DNA from 2 places in the Thiothrix winogradskyi genome. Region 1 is predicted to be linked to the other one. Evidence: predicted binding sites of a transcription regulator. Region 1 holds the regulator's gene; the other holds the start of a gene.

Region 1 (10,270 bases):
TGTCATCGTGGGGTGCGCGGAACGTCGCCACCTCCAGATAATCGCGCCCGTAATAAATGTGCGCTAAGCGGAAGCGTCGCCCAATCAAACGGCAGGAATTGAATAAACGCCGAATCTCTTCAGGGTGCGCACTGGTCGCAATATCAAAATCTTTGGGGACTAAACCCAGCAATAAATCGCGGACGCAACCGCCCACTAAATAGGCTTCGTAACCCGCTTTTTGCAAACGCCGAATCACATCTTTGGCACGCCCGCACACTTTATCAGCGGGGATATGATGCACGGCAGGCGGTACATGCACCGCGTTGTCTGGAATCAGCATTGCCACTGACCCTTAAAATTCCGTTTTACCCACACGTTCACTCAAGCTCCTGCCATAAAAGCGGCAATAATACTACTACAAAGCGGCAATACCTACCCTATCCGCAACTTTTTTACAACACGTTAGAATAGCGTTTTTGCCATGACCATGCCATCTTCACGCCCAAACTCAGTTTGGTAATAGCCTTTACGTAACCCGATCTCGTTAAAACCCAGGTTTAAATACAAGCGAATTGCTGCAAAATTTGACTGGCGCACTTCCAAAAAACAGGTTTCCGCATGGGCTGTCCGCCCAATGTGTTCCAACGTTTTCAAGAGACGGCTGCCCAAGCCTTGACCTTGATGCTCAGGCGCAATGCAAATATTCAGCAAATGCATTTCATCCAACACAAACATCAGCATGGCATAACCGTGTAACTGCCCATCTTGCTCATATAACCAGCCGGAGTAGCCGTGTTTTAAGCAATCGCTGAAAATAGCGCGTGTCCACGGGAAGGGATACGCCCGCAACTCCAGCGCCATAACCACATCCAAATCGTTCAAGGTCATCGGGCGTAGCGGCAAAAAATCCGACTCAATTGGGCTGGACATGACGGGTAAAAACCTCGTGGGCAAACAGTAAATCCTGCCAGGCTTTACGCTTGTCAGAGGGTTGGCGCAATAAATACGCTGGGTGATACGTCACCACGACTGGTGTGCCGCTAACCGGCGCTCGGTGTTCTTGCCCACGCAAACGCGCCAAAGGTGCGGTGGTTTGTAACAGGTTTTGCGCAGCAATACGCCCGACCACCAGAATTAACGCGGGGTTCACTAGCGCAATTTGACGTTCCAAATAGCCTCGACAATTGGCAGCTTCGTCGGCTTGTGGGTCGCGGTTATTCGGCGGGCGGCATTTAAGCACATTGGCGATATAGACGGTTTCACGCGGCATTCCAATCGCCAGCAACATATTGTTGAGCAATTGACCGGCTTTGCCCACAAACGGTTCACCTTGACGGTCTTCTTCCGCACCGGGGGCTTCGCCGATGACCATCCACGCAGCTTGTTGATTACCCGCGCCAAACACCGTTTGGGTGCGGGTTTTGCTGATGGCGCAACGGGTGCAAGATTCGACGGCAGTGCGGAGGTCTTGCCATGAGAGGGTGGAGAAGTCGGAAGCCCCCCCCATCCCCAGCCCTTCCCCCGCAAGGGGTGAAGGGAGCGAAGAAGGAGAAAGAAGTGCGAAGTTAGTAGTAGGTGCCACCTCTTGTTCCTTCCCCCCCTGCGGGGGAAGGTTAGGATGGGGGGAATCTTCGACGGCGAAGCCGCGCATCTCTTTCGGCATCCACACCGGAATCCCCATTGCGTGCATGTAGCGATTGCGTACCTGCAAATCCACCCGCGTTTACACTCCCTGATGGTGCTGGGGGTGTTCGCGCAGCGCTTGGCTGGCGAGTTTGTTCCAAGCATCCACATAGGCTTTGGCGGAAGCGATTACGATGTCAGTATCCGCGCCGTGACCGTGGATAATACGCCCGCCTTTATCCAGTCGCACGGTCACTTCGCCTTGCGCATCTGTGCCGCTGGTAATGTTGTTGACGGAATACAGCGCCAGTGTCGCGGTTTCCCCGACAATGCTTTCGATAGCTTTGTAGACCGCATCGACCGGACCACCACCGATAGCCGTGGCAGTCTGTTCTTTGCCGTGAGCTTTTAGGGTAACACTGGCGTTTGGTGCTTCGCCGGTCGTGGAGCAGACATTCAGCGAAATCAGTTCATACGCCAGATCTTCTTGCGCAGAACGCGCATCCATCATCAACACCATGATGTCTTCGTCGAAGATGTCGTGTTTGCGGTCAGCCAAGTCTTTGAAGCGCGAGAAAGCGATATTGAGTTCTTCTTCAGACTTCAGCTCGATATTGAGTTCCTGCAAGCGGGTTTTGAACGCATTGCGCCCGGAATGCTTGCCCAACACGATTTTATTGTCTGACCAACCCACGTCTTGTGCTCGCATGATTTCGTAAGTTTCGCGGTGCTTTAATACACCGTCTTGGTGAATGCCGGATTCGTGTGCAAACGCATTCGCGCCCACAATGGCTTTGTTGGGCTGTACCGGGAAGCCGGTGACGCTGGAAACCAAGCGTGAGGTTGGCACGATATGCGTGGTATCAATGCGGGTTTCAACGGGGAATACGTCGGGGCGTACCCGAATCGCCATCACCACTTCCTCCAAAGAAGCGTTACCGGCACGTTCACCCAAACCGTTGATCGTACACTCCACCTGACGTGCGCCTTGCATCACTGCTGCCAAGGAATTACCCACCGCCAAACCGAGGTCATTGTGGCAATGCACCGAGAAAACCGCCTTGTCAGCGTTCGGAATATGCGTAATCAAACGCCCGACCATATCGCCAAACACCGAGGGAATCTGATAGCCCACCGTGTCGGGAATATTGATGGTACGTGCCCCCGCATTAATCGCAGCTTCAATCACGCGACACAGGAAATCGAACTCAGAACGCCCTGCATCTTCACACGAAAATTCCACGTCATCGGTGTAATTCCGCGCACGTTTCACCGCAAATACCGCCTGCTCAACCACCTGATCGGGTGTCATGCGCAGCTTGTTTTGCATGTGGATTGGGGAGGTGGCAATAAAGGTGTGAATACGCCCGGAATTCGCGGGTTTAATCGCTTCAGCCGCACGGTCGATGTCCTTTTCCAACGCACGCGCTAGACCGCACACGGTGCTGTCTTTGACGAGACGGGCAATCGCCCTGACCGACTCGAAATCGCCAACGCTGGCAATCGGAAAACCACCTTCGATCACATCCACGCGCATTTTTTCCAGCATCAGGGCAATGCGGATTTTCTCTTCTTGCGTCATGGATGCGCCGGGGCTTTGTTCGCCGTCACGCAAGGTGGTATCAAAAATAATCAAACGGTCTTTAGACATATTCCTGCTCCTAAAACACGGCTGCGCTGGGTGTGTGGCTGGCAACCGTTGTATCAATCTGAAAGTGGGAGTAATGATAGCGCGTGTTGCGCCGTAGAGCGTAGGAATTTACTCTACTTCAAGCGTCGACGCCTTTCTTACGCCGCTGAAACTTCCGCCAGCGCCGCCAAACCCAAAACAACGGCCCCGACAACGCATACAATAAAAACACCCCAAACAACACTTTAGGCGGGTCAATCGTGGTCAACGCCAACACCAGCACTACCGCCAAAACCACCACGAATGGCACACGATTACGCAAATCGAAATCTTTGAAGCTGTAAAAACTGATATTGCTCACCATCAGCAACCCCACCGCCAAGGTCAGCAACAACGCCGGGATTTGCACATTGCGCCCCATCACATCGAGGTCATGGAACACCCACACCATGCCCACCATCACCGCAGCAGCAGCCGGGCTAGGCAAACCCACAAAGAAACGCTTGTCGACTTTGCCGATTTGCGTATTAAACCGCGCCAACCGCAAGGCAGCACACGCCACGTAAATAAAAGCAGCTAACCACCCGGCTTTCCCCCACGCATCACCGGACGTTTGTAAATGCACCAATGCCCATTGATACATCACCAGCCCCGGCGCAACGCCAAAGGAAATTAAATCCGCGAGACTGTCATATTGCGCCCCGAATTCTGTCTGGGTATTGGTCATACGCGCAACACGCCCATCCAACCCATCCAAAATCATGGCGATGAATACCGCGATAGCGGCAGCCTCAAACTTGCCCTGCATGGCGGCGACAACCGCATAAAAACCACCGAACATTGCGCCGGTGGTCAACAAATTGGGCAGTAAATAAATACCCCTACTGGGTGGTGCTTTGGTGTTTAGTTGTTGCTCTTCCACTGAATACTTCCGTTTAGCTACTTATCGGTGCATAGTAGCCAGCATTGTGCCACAGTGGAATGCGTTTATGTTACCACAACCTATTCACCCGACTTTTTAACAAACACCCATGCAAAGTAACCCATCATTCCCAACACAAACAGAATGACTAACAGACTTAAGATACCCATCCAACTTCCAAATAATAGCTCAGACATGGCAACCTATTCTCCTACACTAATGCCAATAAACGTGTACAATCCCAAGTCTAGGCGAATACGCTTGCATTGTTTTGATTTACATCAAAAAACATGAACTTAGATGGCAAGAGAGACCATCGCACCAAAACTAAACAATCCTTAGAACATCATCACAGCTTGGGATGACGCATGAAGACAGTTGCTTTACACAGTGCCAAAAAATCAGCGGTTGCTTGCCATAATTGCAGTTTGAGTGAACTCTGCCTACCCCGTGGTCTGAACCGTGACGAGTTGGAGTTATTGGAAAACTCCATCAACAAAACCATCAAAATCAAGAAAAAAGACTACTTGTTCCACCGCGATGACCAGCAGCAATCCATTTACGCCGTCAAAGCCGGAGCCATCAAAACCTCGTTATCCACCCCCGATGGCGAAGAACAAATCCTTGGTTTCTACCTGCCAGGTGACTTATTGGGGTTCGATGCCTTTGCCCGTGACCGCCACACCTGCGATGCCCAGGCACTCGATGACACCATGGTTTGCGAACTCAGTATGAATAATTTTCAGGAATTATGCGGCAAATTGCCCATTATGCGCGGGCAAATGATGCGCCAAATCGGTGCAGAGCTGGAACGCGAACAGATGCTACTGCTGACATTGGGGCAAATGCGCACCGAAGAACGCCTTGCCACCTTCCTTTCCAGCTTGTCGGAACGCAATAAAGAGCGCGGTTTTTCCAGCAATGAATTCAACCTGCCAATGGCTCGCCATGACCTTGCCAATTACCTCGGCATGGCGGTTGAAACCCTCAGTCGCATGTTTTCGCGCTTGCAGGATGAGAATATCATCGCAGTGCAACACCGGCTCGTCAAAATCGCAGATATGAACCGCCTGAAACAACTAGCACACCACACCTGCCGCCCCGCCAGTGACGTGCTGTAGGCGGATATAAAAGCAGACGGATATTAAATCACCCGTGAAAAACGCTGTTGCACACCCTGTTTGCGCAGGCTGACATCAAACACCATGCAGATATTGCGGATCAAAAAGCGCCCGCGTGGCGTGACATCCAAACCCACCCCGGTAAACCGCAACAGGTCATCAGCCGTCATGGTTTGCAGCAATTCCAATTCTCGGCTGAAATAGTCTGCAAATTTCAGATTAAATAAACGTTCAACCTGCGTAAAATCCAGCGTAAAGTGGCAAGCCAATTGCTGAATGATGTAGCGCCGCAGCACATCATCTTCATCCAAGGTCAGCCCCTTGATCACCGGCAAATGCCCCGCATCAAGTGCCGCGTAATACTCATCCAGCGTTTTTGCATTCTGGCTATAACATTCCGCCACACTACTGATCGAACTCACCCCCATCGCCACCAAATCGCAATCCGCGTGAGTGGTATACCCCTGGAAATTGCGATGCAAAGTTCCGTTACGTTGAGCAATTGCCAACTCATCATCCGGCTTGGCGAAATGATCCATCCCAATGTACTCGTAACCGGCAGCAGTCAAATGCTCCACCGCAAGCTGCATGATTTCTAACTTGGTTTCGGGTGAAGGCAAATCCGCCTCATTGATGCGCCGTTGCGGTTTGAACAAATTCGGCATGTGTGCGTAATTGAACACCGAAATACGATCCGGCGACATCTCAATAATGGTATCCAAGGTCTGACGGAAACTTTCCATCGTTTGGAATGGCAAGCCGTAAATCAAATCCACGCTAATCGACTTTGCCCCCTGCGCCCGGCAGGCTTCAATAATCGACAGAGTTTGCGCAATCGGCTGGATGCGGTTGACCGCAATTTGCACCCGCTCATCCACATCCTGCACACCAAGACTGAAACGGTTGAAACCGATTTCACGCAACACGCCAATCGTTTCCGGCGTCACCGAACGCGGATCAATTTCGATGGAATAATCACCTTCATCGGTAATATGCAGGGAAAAATGTTCGCGCGTTTTATCCATCAACGCCCGCATCTCATCGTGATTAAGGAACGTTGGTGTGCCGCCGCCCCAATGCAACTGCTCCACCATACGGTCACGGTCATACAGCTTGGCTTGCATCTCGATTTCACGGAACAAGTATTGCAGATAAGTCTCCGCCTTGGAGTGATCTTTGGTCACAATCTTATTGCAGGCACAATAGAAACACACCGTATCGCAAAACGGCACATGAAAATACAAGGATAAGGGCAACGGAATGGGGTCTTCGTTGCTCATATAAGCGTGCGCTTTGTACTCATCTTCGGTAAAAGGCCCGAATGCAACCGCCGTCGGATAAGACGTATAACGCGGTCCCGCCGTGTCATAGCGACGTATCAAATCTGCATCAAATTGAATTGCACTCATACCAACCTCTTCTTTTAACCCAAAGCTAAGCAGCACACATAATCGCTGCATCTGACCTCCCCTGACAAGCACTTGAAACAAAACATTAAACTTAGTTGACTTGTATCAAGAAACTGGAAGTGGACAGATTGTAAACCACATAAAAAACAGGTGTAATGACTCTCGAAGGTTGCTGATGTCGATGTTTCGTTACCTCCTCTGAGTCGGCAACCTTCAACGCTCTACATACCCTAAAGCACTTAGGCTCTCCTTCGGGAGAGCCTTTTTTTATTGGGAAATATCGCCTGCCAACAAATACCTACTGAGCGGGCTGTAATGCCAGTGCAGTAGCGGCAGCGGTGGGTAATACGCCATCCAAACGCCAGCTTGCATCCAGCGGCAACAACTGCGCATACCACTTCCCCGCAGACAAGGCATGGATACGCCCCGTCCACTGACCTGTGGCACTCTTGCTCAACAGCACTTCCTGATCACGGTCAGGAAACGTGGCATGGAACACTTTCAGCACCAATTGCTGCTGATCTTGCACCACGGCATTATCCAGCGTCAGGGTGACCGTTTGCCCGCTCAATGCCATATTGCCTTGCAAACCCAGCTCGGTAGCTTTGTGCCCCTTCGCCAGCGAATAGTTAATAGCTCTGCCCACCTTATAGTAGTCATCCACCACCAAGCCACTGCTGCCAGAAGCCGCCAGCGAGTACGTGTACAACCCCGCCACCACCGCAGTGGCAGGCATAATCATTAGTAGCCAAGGCCACGGTTGCTTGTACCAAGGGGTGTTATCTTTCACATCAACGTACATACGCTCTACCTCTTAACTAGTTTGGCCCTAGGAAACGGGCTTTCTGGGTTTGTGCCACGGCTGGGTCATCTTGCGCTTCGATATGGAACATCACTTCCTGACTACGGCTGCTCATTTTGTCAGGGTTGACCACCACCTTGACCGGTACTTCCGCTACCCTGCCAGAGCCGAGATGCACCTTTTCTGCACCTTGCAGCCGGATGCCGTCAATGCCTGCCACGCTAATGGTATAGTGATGTTCGCGCTCATCCATATTCATGATTTTTAAAGTGAAAACATTCTCGATATTACCATCGCCAGTATCACGGAACAGCGCGTTACGGTCACGGATAATATCCATTTCCAGCGGCACACGTTGCATCACGGAATACACCAATGCCCCCGTAATCGCCAGCAACAAACCGGCATAAATAAAGGTACGTCCACGCAGAATCTGGGTTTTGCCACCGTGTAAAGCATGTTCGGTGGTGTAACGCACCAAACCACGCGGGTAGCCCATCTTGTCCATAATACTGTCACAGGCATCAATACACGCCGCGCAACCGATGCACTCGTATTGCAAGCCCTTGCGGATGTCGATCCCGGTCGGGCATACCTGCACACACAACGTACAATCGACGCACTCACCTTTATCAGCGGGCTTTTCCACCCCGCGTTTACGCGCACCGCGTGGCTCACCGCGTGCCTCGTCATACGACACGATCAGGGTATCATTGTCAAACATGGCACTCTGAAAACGGGCATACGGGCACATGTACAAGCAAATCTGTTCACGCAGGAAACCCGCATTGCCGTAAGTCGCCAGCCCATAAAACAGAATCCAGAACAATGCCCAGCCACCCATAATGCCGCTGCTGAGTTCAAACCACAGTGCTTCCACTGGCACAAAGAAGCCAACGAAAGTAAAACCTGTCCACAGTGAGAAAAACAACCAGAGTGCGTGTTTAATCGCTTTCTTGCCAATTTTGACCCGATCCCACGGAGCATTATCCAGCTTGATTTGTTGCGGGCGGTCGCCTTCCACCCACCGCTCAATCCAGATAAACACCTCACTCCACACCGTTTGCGGGCAAGCGTAACCGCACCACACCCGCCCTGCCAGCGCGGTGACAAAGAACAGCAACAATGCCAACAAAATCAGGATAACCGCCAGATAGAAAAAGTCCTGCGGCCAAAAGGTCATGCCAAACAAATAGAATTTACGCGCAGGCAAATCGAACAACACCAGTTGCTGATCATTCCATTTCAGCCAGGGCAATAAATAGAATAACCCCAACAAGCCCCACACCGAAGTCTTGCGCAAGGTGGTAAACAAACCTCTGGTTTGGCGTGGGTAGATTTTCTGGTGTTCTTTGTAGAACCCGCTACTTTGCTTATCGCTGGACATACCAATACCCTTCAACCTGAATGAGTCACAAGACCCGTAAACTAGCACGCAACACGGTGAATTTATTTGATAAAAAGCGGATTGGAAAACAGTTTTTTGCTTTACAAACCACTTTTCGGATATTTGTCAAAGATTACCCCTCACCCCCTAACCCCCTCTCCCTCAAGGGGCGAGGGGGAACAAGAGAATTCTTAGCCCCTCTCCCCTTGAGGGAGAGGGGTTGGGGTGAGGGGTTCTCACCTACTTCTGCGACAACCCATACACATAAGCTGACAACAAGTGCACCTTGTCTTCCCCAAGGAAGTCAGCGTGCGCAGGCATCTGCCCCATACGTCCGTTGGCGATAGTTTCCTTGATGGCATCAGCCGAAGAGCCATACAACCAGATGTTGTCAGTCAGATTCGGACCACCCAAGGCTTGGTTGCCCTTGCCGTCCATCCCGTGGCAAGCCAGACAGCCGTTCGCGGTGTACAATTGCTGACCTTGAGCCACTTTCGCAGCATCGGCTTCACGACCGCTCAGGCTCATGACGTAATTGGCTAGTGCATCAATACCGGCTTCATCCACCCGGTCTTTGTGCGGTGGCATGACGCCATTACGCCCAGCAAGGATGGATTGCTTGATCTGCTCCGGTGAACCGCCGTACAGCCAATCCGCATCCGCAAGGTTAGGGAAACCCTTAGCACCTTCCGCATCCGACCCGTGGCATTGAGCGCAGTAGCTCAGGAACATACGCCGCCCCATGCCTTGGGCTTCTTCGTCTTTTGCCACATCCGCAATGGGTAATGCCGCAAACTTCTTGAAGATAGGATCGTAAGTAGCCGCTGCATTCTCCATTTCAGCGCCGTATTGACTGCCCTGTGAAGACCAGTTCAACAAGCCTTTGAAGGAACCCAAACCGGGGAACAGTGCCAGATAAACCAGCCCGAAGATAATGGTGATGTAAAACAACCACAGCCACCAACGCGGCATCGGGTTATTGTACTCTTCCAGACCATCCCATTGATGGCCTGTCACGTCACCCTGTGCTGCTTCACCCGGACGGGTTTTCGTTGTCCAGCGAATCAGCCAGTAACAGGCAAAAATATTGCCCAATGTGATCAGGATAATCCAACCACTCCAGAAACCACTCATTTGTCTACCTCCTTAACTGACGCACTGTGCATTTTCTCCTCTTGCTCGTCGAAAATGGAGTTTGCAGCACTGTCGAAACGCTGTTGACGCCGCTTGCTGTAAGCCCACCACACGACCGCGAAGAAAGCGATCATCACCAGTAACGTAGAAATACCTCGGAAATCACTGTATTCCATCTTGCTCACCGTTGGGTTTTGATAGCCGTACCCAAGTTTTGCAGGTAAGCAATGAGCGCATCCATTTCGGTTTTGCCCTTCACT
Region 2 (10,270 bases), 290 kb from region 1:
TAAAATTTTTTGAAATTTTGCTTGACCGACTCTGAACAAGTTAGCATAATGCGCACCTCTTCCAGCGCATCCGTAGCTCAGTTGGATAGAGTACCTGGCTACGAACCAGGTGGTCGGAGGTTCGAATCCTTCCGGATGCGCCATATCATTTAAAAAGGCTGACTTAACGTCAGCCTTTTTGCGTTACAGGAACTCTCCACTTTGGTGTTGCCACATTTCGTGGTATTTGCCGCGCAATGCCAGCAATTCACTGTGCGTGCCTTGTTCGATAATCTCGCCATTTTCCAACACAATGATTCTGTCCATGCGCAGAATGGTTGCTAGTCTGTGCGCAATCACAATCGCGGTTTTTCGCTCGATCAGCTCGAAAATAGCGACTTGGATTTGCTGTTCGGTGAGTGAATCCAAAGCACTGGTGGCTTCATCCAGCACCACAATCGGCGCATCTTCCAGAAAAGCGCGGGCAATCGCGATGCGTTGCTTTTCACCGCCGGACAGTTTCACGCCACGTTCGCCCACCAGCGTGTCAAAGCCTTGCGGCAGTTTGTCGATGAAATCCAAGGCACGGGCTTTGCGGGCAACTTCACGCAACGCCTCATCGGGGATGTCTTTGCCCAGCGCAATATTGTCGCGGATACTGCGGTGAAACAGATCCGGTTGCTGCGGAACCAGCGAAATTTGTGAGCGTAATGAAGCCAATGAAAACTCCGTAGCATCCAGGTCATCGAACAAAATTCTGCCCTGCTGCGGGTCGACAAAGCGGAATAACAATTTGGTCAGCGAGGTTTTGCCTGAGCCAGAATGCCCCACCAATGCCACTTTTTCACCGGGTTGGATGTGCAGGTTGAAATCATGAAACAAGCCGACTTGCTTATCCGCTTTGCCATACGCAAACCCCAGTTGCTCAAAGCGAATGTCACCTTGCGTAATGGTGTGGGTTGGCATATCCGCGTGATCATCTTCCAAATCTGTTTGCCGAAAAACGTCTGCCATTTCACGCGCATCCGCCAATACGCTGAAAAAGCGCCGGAAATTCATCCCAAAATCCCACAAGTGTTTGATCAGGATGAGCAGTACAGTTTGGAACAACACAAATTCACCGATCTCGAATGCACCGTTTTGCCATTCGCCGATCATCCAATAAATCAGCAGCAATTCGATGCCGAAAACCAGCATACTTTGCACGGCAAACGAGACGAATGTTAACAGCCAAGCGACATTGCGGACGCGGTAAGATTCATCTGCCAGTGCGCCGATATTGGCACGTTCGTGTTGTTCCAGTGCAAAGCTTTTGACAATGGCAATATTGCTAATACCATCGGCATACGCTCCGCCGAGTTTGGAATCCATCGCCGCGACGCGCAGGTCGAATTTCAATTTCCACACCAGAAAGCCACCGCTCCAGCCCAAAAAGATGGCAACCCATATCAGAAAATACAGCGCAAACGTGGGTTGTTGCTGGTAAAAAATAATGAAGGCGAGGGTGATTTGCAGCACATTGCCGTAAAACTGAAAAATCATCCAGTCGATAATGGTTTCAAACGCTTTGATGAAACGGTTGGCTTGCTTGACCAAGCTGCCCGCAAAATTGTTCTCGAAAAAGTGGGCGCGTTGTTTTACCAGCACGTCAAAACAGCGTTTATCGAGTTTGTTTAAGCCCCAGCTTTGGAACATGATCATGCCCAGTTCCAGCGCCCGCCAACTCAGCCAAATGACGCCGTAAGTCATGGCAATGTAGGTCAGATTTTGCAGCAGTATGTGATGCGTATCCGCCGTGAAGGTTTTGGACAAGCCATTGGCAATTTCTTTGTAATACAGCGGTACTAACAGCTCCAGCCCCGCGCCGCCGGTAATGCCGATCATAACGACGACAAACCAGCCCCATTTCTGGCGGATGATTGCGCCATATTCACGAAAAATAATATCCATGTTCTAACAGTCCCTTGTTGCTGCGGCTCTGGCGCGGGCTTCGATTTCGTAAGGGTTATCCCAATAGAAGCTGCCGCCGCGTTGTTGCGCCCGTACCCCGGCGATAAAATACACGAAGGGGAATAAGCAGCCCCAGCGCTCGAATTGTTCTACATGCACCCGTTCATGCACCCGACTGCTGTGCAAGTGTCGGGGGGAAACACCAGCAACGCAATGCCCGACAGTAATAGCATTTACCGCACCGAGAAAGGGAATACCACGCACTAACCAACGCCCAACCCAGCCGCCCCAAATTTCTAAGACACCCGTGTGTAGGGCGTAACCACCGCCAGTCCATTTTGCTAATAACGCTAACGGTAAACACCAAACAGTGATGGGGGCTACCCATAAATAGCTTATTAATGACGACCTGTTTGCGATTTTTTTCATGAATGATTGCACTTGAACTTGGATAAGAACTGAACCGATACCGTGTGTATACGGTCAGAAACCCGTATACTTAACAAAACGATTTAACAACTTTTAATGATGAAATTGTAGGGGATTCCTTGGCTGAGCACGAAGTATTACAACACGGGAAAGGGCTCTTAGAAAGCATCTTATTATTGCTGGTAGTGTCCGTTGGTGCAGTGGCTGCATTCCGTACTTTACATTTGCCGCCGATTCTTGGCTACCTATTGGTAGGCATTGTAATGGGGGAGAATGGTCTGGCATTTATTCCAGAAAATGAAAGTCTTGAGTTCATGGGCGAGGTGGGAGTGGTTTTCCTGCTGTTCGCGATTGGGCTGGAATTTTCACTGAAACAATTCATGGCGATGCGCACCACGATCATAGGTTTGGGCGGTTTACAGGTATTGATTTCTACCTTGTCAGGCGTGATGATTTTGTCCTACTTTGGCGTGTCTTGGCAAAGTGCTTTGGTGGCTGGTGGCGCGATGGCGATGTCGTCGACAGCAATTGTGGTTAAGCAATTGACGGATCAGGCGGAAATGCGAGCGCCGCACGGGCAGTCAGCCTTAGGGATTTTATTGTTTCAAGACATCGCAGTCGTTCCCTTTTTGGTCATGATTCCACTGGTGGCTGGTGGTGCTGAGTTGGAGATAAATACGCTCCAATTACTATTTTACGTGATCATGGGCGGGGTATTGTTTTTTGGCATGTTACTGATTGGGCGTTATACCTTGCGCCCATTGTTTCAATATGTTTCGCGCACCGAATCGGTCGAGTTGTTTAATATCACTGTACTGTTGGTGGCACTGACTGCGGCTTGGTTGACGCAATCCATGAATTTGTCATTGGCTCTGGGGGCGTTTTTAGCCGGGATGTTGCTGAGTGAAACCGAGTACAAGCACCAGATCGAAAGTGAAATACGACCTTTCCGCGATATTTTGATGGGTATCTTTTTCATCACGGTGGGGACGAAGTTGGATCTCGCCATCCTGCCTTCATTGTGGTTGCCGGTATTGCTGCTGGTATTAGGCTTGATTGTGGGCAAAGGCTTGCTGATTGCGGTGCTAACCCGGTTTTTTGTGAAAAATAATGCGACTTCGTTGCGCACGGGGCTGGTGTTGGCGCAAGGGGGCGAGTTTGGGTTTGCCTTGCTGGCGTTGGCGTTAAGCAATGAGGTGATGTCGCCGAGTGAAGCGCAAACGACCTTGGCTGCGATTGTGATCAGTATGGCGATTTCGCCGTTTCTGATTCGTTATAACGAAAAAATTACGAATGTTCTGTTGGCGGATACTTATACGCACCAGCGTTTTAAAGAGGCAGAAGAAGTCAGTACCGCCGTCAATGAAGTGGAAAATCATGTTATTCTCTGCGGCTACCGACGGATGGGGCAGAATATTGCACGCTTTTTACAGGAACAAGGTGTGCCGTATATTGCGCTTGATCTTGACCCCGGCATTGTGGGAAGGACGTGGGAGGCAGGCGATCCGGTACATTATGCTGATGCAACCCGCCCAGAAATTTTGATGGCGGCGGGTTTGGAACGCGCCCGTATGGTGGTGATTACGGTGATAGAGGTCGAGGTCGCCAAACGCATTATTGAGGCAGTACGTCTTAAGCACGCTGATATTCCGGTATTGGTGCGTACCCGTGATGAACGTCACCTGCAAACCTTGATACGTTTGGGCGCAACCAGTGTGTTACCGGAAACCTTGGAAGCCACCCTGATGATTACCCAACGTATTGTGGAACAACTCGGTTTCAGCCCCGATGAAGTGTTTCAGATGACGGAAAAAATACGCCGTGACAGTTACCGTGCCTTGCACAGTTATTATCATGGTGAGCGCGATAACACCTTGCAAGTGGGCAAGAAAACCGAGGCATTTTTGCACACCGTTAGGTTGCGGGAGGGGGATTATGCTACGGGTAAACGGATTGCAGCGCTGGAGTTGGAACGTTTTGCGGTATGCATTAAGGCATTGCGGCGTGGTGATATTCGTGGTGAAGAGCCTTCCGCTGATATTTCTTTGCAAGCCGATGATGTGTTGGTGCTTGAGGGGGGCAAGGCAGAGTGTTTCCGGGAGGTGGAGAATATTTTGCGTACCGGGGGGAAGCTGGCAAAAACGGCTATTCCTGCCCCAGCGGATGCTTGAGGAATGGCGGTTTGATGTGGTTATGTTTTAATCTGCGCACTGACGTGTCAGTACATTTTCTGAGTCTAAATCTTTCCCGTCTTTCTGTGATAAACTACCGCTTATCTACTCAAACTATTGGATAGATTTCACTCTGTGGTACTCTTTTATTCAGGATATGCGTTTACTTAGATGGTTTATGTATAAAAAACCATTCTAGGTTGCACACATGCCGATAGCCGGTAATTGGTCGAGTGACTTGGGGTTAACCAAAGATGTGCTGGGAAGTGCAAAATTTTTCTAAATCTAAGAAAACTTTTTGCACAACCAGAGGTCTATGGAAGGTGTCGAGTCGTTTTGGATCACATTGGGGCTATGCACGACTTATATGGAGCGGATACAAATGTCCGTATTGCACGGAAGCATTCGGGTGGTATCTGGATCGAATCACCTCCGATACAAGTTATTAAAGGGAATTTGGCGATCACGACTTCTGAAAAGCAGTTGGCTACGGTTAATGAAACATTGTGTAGAATCGTACCGACAAATACTAAAAAGGTTGCATCAATATGACGAATACATCTTCTCGTGCCGGTCTGGACGCTTCTTTGTCTGAAACGGTTGCTCGTACTTTACAAGATTATCTGGATACGCTGGGTGATCATGAAGCGTCAAACATTTATCGTTTGGTGTTGGATGAAGTTGAGCGCCCTATGCTGGAAATCATGATGCGTTATACGCATAACAACCAGTCTAAGGCAGCGCAGTGCATGGGTATTAACCGTGCTACTCTGCGTACTAAGCTGAAGCGCCATAACTTACTCTAATTTGGCAGTAAGCGTGGTTAGAAGGGGCGGTTATGCATGAACCGCCCCGGATATTATCGTTAACTTTTTAACGTTTGTTGATACGTTTTTAATCCACTCCAATCACTGGCGGCTGCAAATGTTGCTTGCTTAGCCCAGCTTTCTGCGATTGCTTTGCTATAGCGAATACCGCTGGATGCCAGTTTTTCATTCAAATCATCCGTGCTCAATATGGCTAATTGTGCGTAACTTTGGATGCCATTGGCTTGCATGGCTTCGGCTAGTTTTGGGCCAATACCACTGAGCTTGGTTAAATCATCGTTATTTGCACTCTCAGTAACCGCTGTCGCTACTTCAGTAACGGTTGTTTCCACTGCTGGTGTTGTGATGTCGGTAGTTGCGGTTTCTGGCGCAGGTGTAACGACAGGTTCAGTGGTTACGACGGTTTCTTGCTTCATTTTTACTGCCGTTAGCTCCGCTTGCAAGGCGCGGTTTTGCTGTTGCAGTGTGTCATTTTCTTTGCGGCTGGCTTTCAGGGCGGCTTCAACTTTTTTCTTGGGATTAGGTACAAACAGCCGGACAAAAATCCATTCGATTAACCAACCGACCAGTATCCCGAGAATAAATACGCCTACTAGTTTAGACATTGTGGAACTCCATTAATTTAGCGTGTATTTAATGCTTTTTATTACAAAACAGATTCTAAACACATAATACCGCAGACAGAATACACCAAAAGGTAGGGTTTGGCAGACAAACATCCTCCCGACTTGATCTATGACAATGTAATAATGAATGGCTTCATTGCCATTAGTGTCTTTCTTACTATGTCGTCAAATATTATTGCCGTTACGTGTGTATTGTTATTATTGGCAGGCTGTCAGGATGAGGCGGTGACGAGCACTATTCATAAGCCCGACAATAGTACTGACAAAGTATTGCGCTCTGAAAGGGATGCCATGCTGAATACGCTGATTCAACAGCATGGACTGACGGGGGATGTGCTACAGGGGCGAATCTTGCCCGCGATTGAATCACCGTTAGCCCAATTAGGGATGCAACTATTTTTTAGTAAAGCACTGTCCGGTAATCGGAATGTGGCTTGTGCGAGTTGTCATCATCCCTTATTGGGTGGTGGTGATAGTTTGTCGTTGTCGATTGGGGTGGACGCTGCTGACCCGAATGTATTGGGTCACAAACGTTTGTTACAGGGTAAGCTTCGTCCTAGTGTGCCACGTAATGCGCCGACGACGTTTAATATCGGTTTGTGGCGGCAGTTTATGTTTCATGATGGGCGTATCGCGCAACTTGAGGTAGGGATTACGACCCCCGATGTGGCTTATTTGCAGCCAGATCCCTTAGCCGGAGGTAATTTAGTTCATGCTCAGGCACGTTTTCCGGTGACATCCAATCATGAAATGCGCGGAGAACTATTCGATGCCGGTGGTACATCGCAATCATGCCGTGAACGTTTAGCCGAGCGTTTGGGAGCTTATGGGGTCAGTGGTGAGGCGCGGTTGCCTGCTGCGGAAACGGATTATTGGCTTGATGCATTTCGTCAGGCTTACCAACAACCGCACGCACCGGCAACCGAGTTGATTACTGAGCAAACGATTGCTGCGGCATTGGGGGAATATCAACGTTCCCAAGTATTTGTGAATAATCCTTGGAAACATTATGTGCAAGGTGATGTGGCAGCCATCAGCGAACCGGCGAAACGCGGTGCCTTATTGTTTTTCCGGGAACGTGAGGCAGGCGGCTATGCTTGTGCAAGCTGCCATAAAGGTGATTTTTTTACGGATGAACAATTCCGCAATGTATTAATGCCCCAGATAGGGCCGGGCAAGGGCAGCAATACCGTTACGGCGGTGCAACAGGATTATGGACGCTGGTTAGTAACACAACACCCGGATGATAAGTTCCGGTTTCGCACGCCGAGTTTGCTGAATGTCGCCATGACGGGGCCGTGGGGGCATAATGGCGCGTATACCAGCCTTGAGGCGATGGTGCGGCATATGTTGAACCCGTTTCAAGCCGCGCTGCATTATGACAGCGGGCAATTAAAGCAGCCTAATATTCCTACCGAACAGGTGGCAGTGAATTTGCGGGAAATGTTGAGCGGCAATGCCGATATGGCGGGGCAAGCGTATCAGGAAGAGGATGTGCAGTACTTAGTTGATTTTCTGCACACCCTGACTGACCCGTGTGTAACCAGCGCGGATTGCTTACAGCGTTGGATACCTTCTGGTGGAAATTCCCCGGAATCGGTATTGCAGGCGCGTTTTTAGGCGTGCTTTTAAACCCCGAATTCGCGGCGGTAAGCTTGTACTTTTTCCAGCAAAGCTGCGTCGTGCAGGCTGCTGCCCACGTGGCTGATAACTTCCTGCAAGCCCACGATGCTAATGACCTTGATACCGTACAGGGCTTCCACTTCCTGAACAGCCGATTGTTCCCCTTTGCCGCGTTCCTGACGGTCGAGTGAAATGGCGACACCCGCTAGGCTTGCCCCTTGAGCCGCGACAATATCCGCTGCTTCACGAATCGCAGTGCCTGCGGTCATGACATCATCAATGACCAATACCCGCCCTTGCAGGGGAGCGCCAACAATCGTGCCGCCTTCGCCGTGGTCTTTGGCTTCTTTGCGGTTGAAGGCGTAAGGGTAATCTTTGCCGTGGTATTCATACAACGCAATCGCTGTCGCTGCTGCTAACGGAATCCCTTTGTAGGCAGGGCCAAACAGCATGTCGAATGCCAAACCAGAGTCGACAATCGCTTGCGCGTAAAATTTACCAAGGCGTGAGATAGCGGAGCCGGTTTGGAACAAGCCTGCATTGAAAAAATACGGGCTAATCCGACCTGATTTGAGGGTGAATTCGCCGAAACGCAAGACGCCTTGCCCGATGGCAAAATCCAGAAAATCCTGTTGATATGTTTTCATCGCTTTAATCCTTTGCGGGTAATTCTGCTAATGCTTGTCCTAACTGAAGCGCTACGTCAGCCCCTAGTGCTTGATTCCATGCCAGACTGGGGTTTTCCAATAATAAGATCACGGTAGAACCCATATTGAAACGCCCCATTTCCGCACCTTTTGCCAAATTAACATCTGGGAATGTTTGACGCTTGACGCCCCAACCTTGTGGAGGCGTGACCAGCCCATCCCATACTGTTTCAATGGCGGCAACATTGATTGCGCCCACTAAAACCATTGCTAGCTTGCCGAATTCGGTATCAAACAGCGTCACGACTCGTTCATTGCGGGCAAATAAGCGCGGAATGGTGCGCACGGTATGCCCCGCCACGCTGAAAAGTCGCCCCGGTACGTAAACTTGTTCAGTCAATGTGCCGGTGAGTGGCATGTGAATGCGGTGATAATCACGCGGGGACAGGTAAATCGTCATGAACTGACCCTGCATAAACGGGGCAGCCCGCACATCATCCCCGCCGAGCAATTCCACGGCAGAATATTCATGGCCTTTGGCTTGGAAAATGCGCCCCGCTTCAATTTTACCCATTTGACTAATGCGCCCATCCACCGGGCTAACCATTACCTGAGCGCCTGCTGCCATTGGGCGCAGGGCAGGTTGCAATGGGCGGGTGAAAAACGCATTAAAAGTCAGATAACTCGCGGGATCAGGGTTGAGCGCTTCCGCTAAATTGACCTTGAACACCTTGCTGAATAAACGGATGGCGGGGGGAACCAAGGTTGGGCATTGGATGCGGGTCAGGCGGAATACCAGCCGGGAAATAAAGTGGTGCGGCAAAATGTACAGTGGCCAAGCTTTTAGAATATCGGGTAGATTCATGCAGAATTCGTGTGTTAGCGGCTAAAAGCGGGATAATACGGTAAAAGCGCTGAGAATAAACCAAAAAAGGCATCCCGAAGGATGCCTTTTAGCAAACTGTGGTGCTTGCGTTAGTCTTATTGAGCAGTAACAGGTGCAACTGGAGCAGCAGCACCTGGTGCTTGTGCAGTAGGCATCGCCATTGGTGGAGCCATCATGGCTGGAGCGAAACCGTTGTTCGCGCCGTTAGCAGCAAAGTTGTTGTAGCCGTAACCGTTGCCAGTGCCGTTGCCGTAGCCATAACCGTTGCCAGCACCGTACCAGTCGCCATTGCCTTTGCCGTTAGCAGCCATGTCGGTATCCATGTTAGTGCGACCTTTGCCTTTGAAAGTGATCGCGAAATCAACTTCACCGTCAGCATCACCTTTACCACGACCCCAGCCGTTTACGTCGCCGTTACCAGTGCCGTAACCAGTACCTTGACCGCTGGTAGAAGCAGTGCCTTGACCAGCGCCTTGACCAGTAGCAGAACCATTGTCAAAGCCATCAGTGAATTCAGCAGAAGCAGCACCAGCGAAAGCGATCAGGGCAGCGAAAGCGATAGTTTGCAGTTTCATAATTTTATCTCCTAGCGAATGTTTTTGGAAAGTTTCAGTATGGGATAATAATAATATTAGCACTTACTAATGTAAAGAGGGTTTTGGAGGTTTTCTGCAAATTTTTTGCAATTACGGTGAACTTTTTGCAGTGAACAAAAAAGCCCCGACAAACGGGGCTTTTGGAGGGGAAATGATGAACAGAAGCGCTTAGTCTTTGATGCGATATTCGGCTGAACGGGCGTGTGCCACTAAACCTTCGCCGCGTGCCAATACGGAGGCAATCTTACCCAGTGCTGAAGCACCTTCTGCTGAACAATCAATCAAGGAAGAGCGTTTCTGGAAGTCATACACCCCCAGCGGACTGGAGAAACGTGCAGTACGTGAAGTCGGCAATACGTGGTTTGGCCCCGCACAGTAGTCACCCACCGCTTCCGCTGTGTAACGTCCCATGAAAATCGCGCCTGCATGACGGATTTGCGTTGCCATTTCACGTGGATTCTCCACGGAAAGCTCCAAATGTTCCGGCGCAATATAGTTGGCGACTTTCACCGCTTCTGCCATATCTTGCACATGAA

What was found. The regulator FNR, encoded in region 1, switches genes on or off when oxygen is low (the NO sensors DNR and NnrR bind a similar motif). The targets are predictions, from matches to a motif close to TTGATNTANATCAA.
Region 2: L2Y54_RS18180 (cytochrome-c peroxidase) is a predicted target of FNR. The motif match lies at 6,085-6,098, and genes of this name have one in related genera.

The regions. Positions count from the first base shown of each region.
Region 1 is NZ_CP091244.1:3,958,190-3,968,459, forward strand. It holds gene pcnB (polynucleotide adenylyltransferase PcnB) at 1-322, opposite strand, end outside; gene rimI (ribosomal protein S18-alanine N-acetyltransferase) at 445-912, opposite strand; gene L2Y54_RS19575 (uracil-DNA glycosylase) at 896-1,699, opposite strand; gene L2Y54_RS19580 (2-isopropylmalate synthase) at 1,706-3,256, opposite strand; gene pssA (CDP-diacylglycerol--serine O-phosphatidyltransferase) at 3,375-4,157, opposite strand; gene L2Y54_RS19590 (DUF3149 domain-containing protein) at 4,238-4,354, opposite strand; gene fnr (fumarate/nitrate reduction transcriptional regulator Fnr) at 4,526-5,278, shown strand; gene hemN (oxygen-independent coproporphyrinogen III oxidase) at 5,302-6,687, opposite strand; gene L2Y54_RS19605 (FixH family protein) at 6,986-7,489, opposite strand; gene ccoG (cytochrome c oxidase accessory protein CcoG) at 7,506-8,876, opposite strand; gene ccoP (cytochrome-c oxidase, cbb3-type subunit III) at 9,117-10,010, opposite strand; gene L2Y54_RS19620 (cbb3-type cytochrome oxidase subunit 3) at 10,007-10,186, opposite strand; gene ccoO (cytochrome-c oxidase, cbb3-type subunit II) at 10,192-10,270, opposite strand, start outside.
Region 2 is NZ_CP091244.1:3,672,816-3,683,085, reverse strand. It holds tRNA gene L2Y54_RS18210 (tRNA-Arg) at 67-143, shown strand; gene L2Y54_RS18205 (ABC transporter ATP-binding protein) at 184-1,929, opposite strand; gene L2Y54_RS18200 (hypothetical protein) at 1,933-2,358, opposite strand; gene L2Y54_RS18195 (monovalent cation:proton antiporter family protein) at 2,544-4,529, shown strand; gene L2Y54_RS18190 (helix-turn-helix domain-containing protein) at 5,078-5,335, shown strand; gene L2Y54_RS18185 (helix-hairpin-helix domain-containing protein) at 5,395-5,961, opposite strand; gene L2Y54_RS18180 (cytochrome-c peroxidase) at 6,142-7,602, shown strand; gene pyrE (orotate phosphoribosyltransferase) at 7,611-8,252, opposite strand; gene asd (archaetidylserine decarboxylase) at 8,257-9,117, opposite strand; gene L2Y54_RS18165 (hypothetical protein) at 9,234-9,713, opposite strand; gene hisD (histidinol dehydrogenase) at 9,903-10,270, opposite strand, start outside.